3 regions of the Alteromonas sp. WD8-37 genome follow, and region 1 is predicted to be linked to each of the others. Evidence: predicted binding sites of a transcription regulator. Region 1 holds the regulator's gene; each other region holds the start of a gene.

Region 1 (3,280 bases):
CCGCGGTATAACCCCGGCTCGTTAACCTTGGTCCAGGCTTCGTTGATAAAGCCGGGGTTGGCATCTTTTTTCACCGCAAAATCCGGTACCCACCAGGAATGAATCACATCGTCTGAGGTAATCAAAAAGCGCACTTTCTGACCGGTGGGGATAACCAGCGGCCGGTCCACTTCGAGTAAATAATTTTCATTTTTTTCAAAGCGATTGCTGATCTGCTCACGCTGAGTCGCCAGCAGCGAATAAAACTCCACATCCGAATCCATGTATTTGTAATGCCACTTCCATTGCGATCCGGTCACCAGTACAGTCATGTCCGGCTCTTGCGTATCTTCCATGGCGATCAGGGTTTTGGCCGCCGGTACCGCCATAAAGACCAGAATCAAAAATGGCACCACAGTCCAGGCAATCTCGACTTTGACACTTTCATGAAATTTGGCCGGTTCAGCGCCACGGGATTTGCGGTGCAGATACATGGAGACAAACATCACTCCAAACACCACCACGGCAATCACCACGCAGATATAAAACATCAACATGTGCAGGTCATATACCTGGCCACTGATGTCCGTCACCCCTCTGCGTAAGTTGATTTGCGATGGCTGATCGGTTTGTGCCTGCGCCAGGGCTGTAACAAAAAGTGTTCCCAGAGCCATCATTACGATACTTGCGAGCTTGTTCACTCCACACCTCCGTGATGGACGGTGATTGATGGCTATGGCCGCCGCCAATCCCGCGATATTGTGTGATCTTTTCCGTACCAGATCTTTTTATGTGGTTGTTATTTTTATGTTAATAACGGTATAAGAATTAAACAAATAAATCGCCGAGTCTAGTGTTTTAATTAAAATTTGTTTAAAAAATTAGCAAGTAACTGAATTAAGGCTGGTCTTAAAGGCTTCGCAAGAATGTGGCAAAGGCGGTGCGACAAAGATGTCGGTCGACAAGAAGATAATCAAAAAGGAACAACTGGTACTGATAATGACACAGACAAACTAAGCATCATTAGGTCCGAGGCATCAGTGGGGCAAAACGTGCACTGCTGCCGTTCAGCCCCTAAGCAACAATCCTAAAGAGAGGTGAGACTCACGTTTTGTGAGCGCACAGGTTATAAGCGTATAAAAAAGCCCACTGGAAGGCAGTGGGCTGATGCATAGCGTAGTGAGCTAAGTTTTTTTCGGCTTATGCAACAGGCAATCTGAGCCCGCTGTCACTACGCAAGTGAAAGCTTGGGTAGTGTGGGTTTACATCCAGTCGGCGTTGCGGATCACGCCAACTGCCAGGCCTTCGATGGCCAGCGCCTGGGCGGTTAAATCGACCTTGATAGGCGCAAATTCATCATTTTCAGCATGCAACAGTACTTCGTGACCGCGTTTTTCGAACCGTTTTACCGTCACATCGTCTTCGACCCGGGCGACCACCACCTGGCCATTGTGTACATCAGTGGTACGATGTACCGCCAACAAGTCACCGTCTAAAATACCGATGTCTTTCATGCTCATGCCATCCACCCGCAACAAAAAGTCGGCATGGGGTTTAAACAAAGCCGGGTCGACCTGGTAATGGCTTTCAATATGCTCCTGAGCCAGAATGGGTTCGCCGGCGGCGACACGGCCTATCAATGGCAAACCCACCTCGTCATTACTGGCTTCATCTTCCAGCGGCGTGGTGAGCCGGATACCGCGCGAGGTGCCAGGTAAAATCTCGATGACCCCTTTGCGGGCCAGCGCTTTTAAATGCTCTTCGGCGGCATTGGCCGAGCGAAATCCTAAACGGCTGGCAATTTCGGCACGGGTCGGCGGCATACCGGTTTCGCGCATGTTGGCTTTGATCAGTTCAAGCACTTCGGTTTGTCGGGGGGTCAGTGGACGCATACACAGCCTGGTTTTACATACAGTTATACTGAGAGTATATACAGTCAGCCGGGTTTGGCAAGGGTTCAGCGGCTAATTTATTGGTGTGCTGGGCAAAATCCGCGTCGAGAAGCGTAAAGGCGATTGTCTAAAGTCGCTAGCCGGTAAACGCTAATTCGCCTAGAACTATTAGCATCGCATCGTAAAAATCATTCATGACGGTCTCCGCTCAAAGTTGTTCTGCCTAATGCTCTACGCTGGGCTTTTGATTTGAGGTCAGCTTGGCTCACCAACAATAGCCGATTTAATTTGTCACCATGCCCATCAACGTAAGTTTGCTATGCTGAAAATAGAAATCCAAAGGAATGCTTGGTATGACGATTTTTTGCCGGAATGCGACGCAGGCGGATTTGCCTGTGCTAAGCGAGTTTCAACAGCGCATTATCAGTGCTGAGGCCGACTATATTCCGCGCCGGGTGGCCCATGCTTATCAGTATTACAATCTGGCCGATCTGCTGGAGGACCCTTCGACCCGGGTCGCGGTGGCCGAAACCCAGGCCCAGGTGATTGGCTCAGGCTATGTGCAGTTGCGCGCCTCCAAGGCGTACTTGCGCCATGCTTATCATGGTTATGTGGGGTTCATGTATACCAAACCGGCATTTCGGCGCCAGGGCGTGGCGCAGCAAATTTTGCAGTTTTTGGGCCAGTGGGTTCGCCAGCAGGGCTATGATGAACTGCGCCTGGAAGTATTTGCCAACAACAGCCGGGCGATCCGGGCCTATCAGGCAGCGGGTTTTGAACCAAACATTGTGGAAATGCGTTATCACCTGCATGAAGACTAAATTTGCCTCACTGGCGCTGGCCTATCTGGCCATACTTATCACCTTTGGCGTACTCGACGGCTTGTGGCTGGGCGTGATCGCCATGCCCCTGTATACCGAATATTTTGCAGACCTGCTGCGCGCTCAGTTTATCACCTGGCCCTGGATAGTTTTTTATCTGTTGTACTGCTTATCGGTGGTGTTTCTGGCGGTAAATCCCACGCGACAAAAACCCTGGGGTGCGGCATTTGGTTATGGCTTCGTGCTGGGCGCCACTGCCTACGGGACTTATAATCTAACCGCTTATTCTATTGTAGCCGGCTGGCCATTGACCATGACCCTGGTAGATTGGGCCTGGGGCTCTATCGCCACCGCAATTCTGGCTGCGGTGGGGGCCGGCGTGGCACGGCTTAAAATCTTTGACTAACTACCCGGCGTAACCGGGCGTTACACCTGGCACCAGCCCGGCGCGGGCGTCAAAGTCAGATTTATGCAAGACATGTGATACACTGCGCCGGTTTTTTTACTCACAGGATTTTTTTCATGTCGTGGATACGCAAAACGCTTCTGTCAGTGTTTCATTATCCCGTTAAATGGCTGGTGAAGCCG
Region 2 (3,280 bases), on a different contig from region 1:
CAGCCCGGAGGTTTTGATCACCTTGTCGGCCTGTTCTTCCAGCGGTAAGTCCAGTACTGCCTGTTCTAATTCGCTAACCAGGCTGGTGAAGCTTTTTAGCGCATTGGCAGCGCGCCCCTTGAGACTGCCTTCCATCAACAACAGCTGGCTGGCCTGCCACATAGAGCACTGTTGCTCACGCGCGGTGAGACGCACCTGTGTCACAGTTTTTTCACCAATGCCACGACTGGGCGTATTCACCACCCGCTCAAAAGCGGCATCATCATGGGGGTGGTTAATCATGCGCAGATAACCTAAGGCATCTTTGATTTCCTGGCGCTCGAAAAAGCGCAGACCGCCATAAATACGATAAGCGATTGCTTCGTGCAAGAGGGCTTCTTCGAGCACCCGCGACTGGGCATTATTACGGTACAGGATGGCACATTCACTCAGTGACTGGCCCTTATCGAGCCAGCTTTTAATTTGCGACACAATAAAGCGTGCTTCATCCAGCTCATTAAAACCGGCATACACCGAAATCAGTTCGCCCTCACTGTCTTCAGTCCACAAATCTTTGCCCAGCCGGCCGGAATTATTGTCTATCACCGCATTGGCGGCATTGAGGATATTGCCGGTGGAGCGATAATTTTGCTCAAGGCGAATGGTAGCGGTCTCGTCAAAGTCTTTTAAAAACTTATGGATATTATCCACATTGGCGCCACGCCAGCCGTAGATTGACTGATCGTCATCGCCCACAATCATGATGTTATTGGTGCCGCTGCCGCACAGCATGCGCAGCCAGGCATACTGGATATTGTTGGTATCCTGAAATTCGTCCACCAGTACGGCTTTAAAGCGGCGCTGGTAGTGGGCCAGCAGGTCTGGGTTTTTGACCCACAATTCGTGGGCGCGCAGCAACAGCTCGGCAAAATCTACCAGCCCGGAGCGGTCGCAGGCTTCCTGATAGGCTGCATAAATTTCACGCATCTTTTGCGCCACCGCATCATTGTGGGTGTCGATATGCTGTGGACGCAGGCCTTCATCCTTATTGCCGTTGATGTACCACTGTACTTGCTTGGGGGCCCAATGTTTTTCGTCCAGGTTCATGGCGCGCAGAATCCGCCGCACCAGACGGTACTGATCATCCGAGTCAAGGATCTGAAAGTTTTCCGGCAGGCCGGCTTCAGCATGATGCGCGCGCAGTAAGCGGTGCGCCAAACCGTGAAAGGTGCCTATCCACATGCTGTGCAGATTGCGCCGCATTAGGGCTTCGGTACGCCCGCGCATCTCGCGCGCAGCTTTGTTGGTAAAGGTGACAGCCAGAATGGAAAAAGGCGTGATATTTTCCACTTCCATCAGCCAGGCAATGCGGTGCACCAGCACCCGGGTTTTACCGCTGCCAGCTCCGGCGAGCACCAACATGTTAGACAGCGGCGCGGCCACTGCCTCGCGTTGTTTGTCGTTCAGACTGTCCAGCAGTAAAGAGACATCCATAATTGCGATTACCTGTTTGATTGAAACTAAATGCTCGCAATTATGCCAGCGAACTGTGCGTTTATACAGGCCAGTTCGTAAATCAGTGTGGATAAAAAAACGCTACCCGGGGTGGGTAGCGTGAGGGGGGTTATTTGTTGAAGTTGTCCACTTCACGTTCGGCTTCTTCGCGACTCTTGCCATAGCGTTGCTGAATTTTTCCGACAAGCTCTTCGCGTTTGCCATCTACCACATCCAGGTCGTCGTCGGTCAGTTTGCCCCATTTTTGCTTGGCTTTGCCTTTCATTTCTTTCCAGTTGCCTTCCATTTTATCGTTATTCATAGAATTGCTCCTTGGTTTGAGTTAAACGAAACAACATACGGCTCAAAGATTCTGCAACCATCAGACCAATTAGCAATATGTTTTTATAATATTGATTTTTATTGTCTTTTTAAGACAGGGTGGCGTGTTCACAGCCGGTGTTGAAGGCTGGCTCTGCGTTATCTACAGGCCGCTGTGCAGCAATTACAGCCTGACAGGTGAAACATTGCACAAACTTAACCTGCCCGGGGTGATCAAGCCGGCTATGCCGGTGGTACAAACCAGCCATCAGTCAGCCTGTCTTTTCGTTTACCGCATCTTGAATTTTGCTACATGCAATACCACAGTGGCAGTCTGCAAATTTGTTGCTCAGGAACTCGTTTATGCTCGCATTCTCAACCCCCGCCAAGGCCACCGCTGCTAAGGCATTCTGGCCGGCGCTCAAAGCCGAAGCAAAAGCCATCGCTGATAATGAGCCGTTACTGGCTAGCTATATTCATGCCTGTATCCTGACGCATCATAATTTTGAGTCGTGCCTGAGTTTTATCCTGTCCAACAAGGTGGCCGATGATGTGATGCCGGCGATGGCCGTTCGCGAAGTGTTTGTTGAAGCCTACCTGATGGCCCCGGAGATGGTGGAAGCAGCCATTGAAGACATTAAAGCGGTGTTTGAACGCGATGCGGCGGTCAACGACTATCTGACCCCGCTGCTCTACTTCAAAGGGTTTCAGGCGGTGCAGGTGCATCGCATGGCCCATTATCTGTGGCAAAAAGAGCGCCATCAGCTGGCACTGTTTTTTCAAAGCCGCAGTGCCGAAGCCTTTGGGGTGGATATTCACCCGGCTGCACAGATTGGCAAAGGGGTGATGTTTGACCATGCCACTGGCATCGTAGTAGGTGAAACCGCGGTGATCGAAGATTATGTGTCACTGCTGCAAAGTGTCACCCTGGGTGGTACTGGCAATGAGTCCGGTGATCGCCATCCTAAGATCCGTCAGGGCGTGCTGGTGGGCGCGGGCGCCAAAATCTTAGGTAATATTGAGGTAGGCCGGGGCTCCAAGGTGGGGGCCGGCAGTGTGGTGCTTAATGATGTGCCGCCCCATACGACCGTGGTGGGAGTACCGGCCAAGGTGGTGGGTCGGCCGGCCTGCCAGCGGCCATGCGATTCGATGAAACAAAATGTGTTGGAAGATAATGGCCAGCTAGACCAGTGCCAGTAATTCACTGAAACTGTCAATCTGCACATGAGGCAACACACCCACCCGCTCACCGCGTAAATCCATGGGCCGGTTGCAGGCAAACCAGGCGGCCTGTTTGCCGGCGGCAATGGCCCCGGTCACATCTTTGGTCAGGCTGTCGCCCACATGCAAAATATTGGCGGCTGGCAGCTGTAAGTGGGCCACCGCTTCATCAAACATTTTGCGGTGCGGCTTCATCGGCCGGCGAACGCTGGCATGCAAAAAGGCTTCAAAATACGGCGCGATGCCGATTTTTTGCGGGTCCACA
Region 3 (3,280 bases), on a different contig from region 1:
GGCATGCGTCATATTCATATGCTGAATTTGTGCCTCTACTGCGGCCGCAAAAGTGGTCGCTGCTTGCTTGCGTGATGCAGACAATTGCTCCGCCGCCCCCAAATAGGCAGCTTTTGCCTTGCCGACTTCCTGATGCAGGCCGTCTAACCGGCTATCTTCATCTTCTAACTGCTTAAACTCTTGTGCCAACTGCTGATGCAAGGCATACAGGGCTTCGGGCTCCACGGTGTGTTTGCGTGCTAACTCCATCGCTTTGCTGTAACGCGACTCCACCTGCTGCAATCGCAGCGGGTCAATTTCCAGCGCATCACAATAAGCCCGTAACTCAGACGAGGCTTCTTCCACCTGAATGGAGGCATCATTGAGCATGGTCACTATGGGGGCTAGTGTGGCATCGTGATCCTGTAAGGCAGACAAGCGTTCGATACTGTTTTGAATCACCGATAAGGCATTACCTTCATCACTTTCATACAAATGGTAAAAGCTTGTTTGAGCCTGCTCCAGCAGCGCCTGGCCATTGCTCAACCGCTTATGTTCGGTTTCCAGCTCGGTAAATTCATCTTCGCCCAGAGCAAAATCATCCAGTTCTTCAACCTGATAGGTGAGCAACTGGCGACGATCAGTACGCACCTGGGCCTGTTGTTCCAGCCGCGTCAATTCGGCCTGTTTTTCACGCCACTGAGTGTAAGCTGTTTTGACCTGCGCCAATAACTCCGGATGCTGAGCAAAACTGTCGATATGCTTGCGCTGCACATCTTCTTTAAGCAATTGTAAGTGCGTATTCTGACCATGGATGGCCAGTAACCACTGCCCCAACCTTTTTAATTGCTGCAGCGACACCGGGCTGCCATTGATAAAGGCTTTTGAACGCCCTTCTTTGGAAATGACCCGCCGGATAAAGCAGGTGCCTGGCTCGTCATCACAGGCCAGCTCATGTTCATTGAGCCATTGCACGGCGCCACGATTCTCGGCCACCGCAAAATGCGCGACGATTTCAGCTTTCGCAGCTTCTTTTCGCACCGCACTGGCATCTGCGCGTTCGCCCAAACACAAACTCAGCGCATCAATGGCGATAGATTTACCCGCCCCTGTTTCACCGGTGATCGCCGTGAGCCCTTGACTGAAATTCACTGACAGTTCACGAACCACGGCAAAATTTTTGACAGACAATTGCACAAGCATAAAAAGTACTCCAGGCACTCTATAAATATACAGTATATGGCTATTTATACAGTACAAAAACCAAACTGGCAACATCAGTTTGGCGCATAAGCGCAACAAAGTGATCCTGGTATGGCGCAGGTGGCAACAAACGGTATGTTAATCATCTCAAGAGCAAGCGAATGTCCGATGACTGGTTCCACTGGCTAAATGTTATAGGCGTGGCGTTTTTTGCCGTATCCGGCACGCTGGTCGCGTATGAAAAAAATGTTGATAGCTTCGGGGTCATTGTTCTGGCTAGTATCACGGCAATTGGTGGGGGCACCTTACGCGATGTATTGCTCGATGAGCCCATCTTTTGGATTGCGGCACCAGACTATCTGTACTCCACCTTGGCTGCGATCAGCATCACAGTCATTCTTATCCGGATTAAATCAAGTATTTCCGGACGTTTGTTGATGTTTATGGATGGCGTAGGACTGGGCCTATTCAATATTATCGGTATCGAAAAAGCCCTGATCGCAGAGACGGGGATGACGATCGCGATCACCCTGGGTACTGTGACCGCCATCTTTGGAGGGATTTTGCGTGATGTGCTGGCCCGTGAAATACCTATGGCCATGCGTTGCGAACTGTACGCCACTGCCTGTATTGCCGGGGGACTGGTCTATGCCGGGCTGTTTTACAGCGACCTGCCTTATTTATGGTGTATCATAGGGTCTCTGCTGACTACCTTATCATTGCGGCTGGGCGCCATTCGGTGGGGATGGCGGATCCCCATCTTTGAAAAAGACATTCCTAAGCAGGATTAATCGGTTGTGCTGTCTCTCGGCAGTACACTAGGCCTGCAAGATTGCCCGTCGAGTCGGTAAATTGTGCATACTCAGAAATTGTTACGTTGTAAAAATGCACCATTATCGCTCGTTTTCTGCACTAAAAAACGACAACCATATGGCTGTCGTTGTTATCGTTTAACTGACTTGATGCTCTGTTATTTTTTTCTGACGTCGTCTTTGTGCTTTTGCTCTTCACGTACCCAGTCTTCCAGCGCAGAGCCCGGATCTTCTTCACCCGCGATGCTTTCATTTTCAGTATCTTCGTCAGTTTCCACTGCCTCTGCGGCTTCATCGTTTAAAGACTTATCGTGATCAGACGCTGCAGATTTGTCATCTTTTTTCGTCATAGTGCCTCCGCTGCCTAAGTTGGTAAAAAAATTGCATGAACTGTTAGGACCTAAGTTAGAAAGTGTCCGTCAAACGCAATATATCTTCGTAGTTTAGCTTATCCGATGCTGATTTTTACGCCTGGGTAAGCACTGTGGTTCAACCATCCGCGACGCGCTACCATGTATATATTTCACTGGTGTTACACATTTGTGAAAATCCAGTAGATCTACTTTTAAATTTAGGCTAGGATTAAATTGTATAAAAAGAACAGGAGGATTTATGTTTAAGTCTTTTACGAAGTTCTTTCAGCGTAAACACCCATACACAGTGGCTTTTTATATTGGAAGAAAAAAGACCCAGAAGATTTTTGATTGCAAAATTAAGAAAAAATCTGAACTGCTAGCAGGGAAATAATTTTTTCTGATAACGGTTAGTTGCCCGCACCCACCGGCCACCTTTTTTCAGGTGTAATTTTTCAAAGCTAACCGGCTATATCATCAATAGCTTGCTCAAAAACAGCCGAAAAGGCTTCCACGCGGAAGCCTTTTTTGTTTTACCCGAGCCGCTATGCATTTAAAAGGTGATTTCCCACTGCAGGCTACTGCGCAAGGTATCAACATCCACCTCGCCATTCTCATGGTCGTATCGGGTCACATCCAAAGTCAGTTTGTTGGCATATCCGTTAAAATAATAGTTCAATGCAATGCCCTGCTCTGCCAACCGGGTTTTGTGACCTGCGGTGGTCACCATACCGGCGACACGGCCGGCCAGTTCTAACTGCTGTGGCCAGGCAGGTAACCATTCATGCACAAAATAGCCGGCCTGTATGTAAGCGCCTTCTAAACTTATTGCTGTTAGCTGCGGCTGTGTCACAGTTTTGCGATGCCACTCGGCGGTGACATTCAGACCCTGGAACATGTAGGCAATATCCGCGGAATACTGGTCAATGCGGT

The links. The regulator LexA, encoded in region 1, represses DNA repair genes until DNA is damaged. The targets are predictions, from matches to a motif close to TACTGTATNNNNATACAGTA.
Region 2: a site for LexA is predicted at 1,525-1,544, ahead of uvrD (DNA helicase II). Genes of this name have one in related genera too.
Region 3: a site for LexA is predicted at 1,198-1,217, ahead of recN (DNA repair protein RecN). Genes of this name have one in related genera too.

The regions. Positions count from the first base shown of each region.
Region 1 covers NZ_JBUZOV010000003.1:99,759-103,038, reverse strand. Annotated here, with positions in the region: gene coxB (cytochrome c oxidase subunit II) at 1-653, opposite strand, end outside; gene lexA (transcriptional repressor LexA) at 1,242-1,871, opposite strand; gene ACTUJZ_RS09335 (GNAT family N-acetyltransferase) at 2,225-2,692, shown strand; gene ACTUJZ_RS09330 (DUF2177 family protein) at 2,682-3,098, shown strand; gene plsB (glycerol-3-phosphate 1-O-acyltransferase PlsB) at 3,215-3,280, shown strand, end outside.
Region 2 covers NZ_JBUZOV010000005.1:25,332-28,611, forward strand. Annotated here, with positions in the region: gene uvrD (DNA helicase II) at 1-1,473, opposite strand, end outside; gene ACTUJZ_RS12180 (CsbD family protein) at 1,604-1,795, opposite strand; gene cysE (serine O-acetyltransferase) at 2,158-2,994, shown strand; gene ACTUJZ_RS12190 (HAD-IA family hydrolase) at 2,977-3,280, opposite strand, start outside.
Region 3 covers NZ_JBUZOV010000001.1:97,564-100,843, reverse strand. Annotated here, with positions in the region: gene recN (DNA repair protein RecN) at 1-1,182, opposite strand, end outside; gene ACTUJZ_RS00450 (trimeric intracellular cation channel family protein) at 1,344-1,973, shown strand; gene ACTUJZ_RS00445 (hypothetical protein) at 2,153-2,344, opposite strand; gene ACTUJZ_RS00440 (porin) at 2,901-3,280, opposite strand, start outside.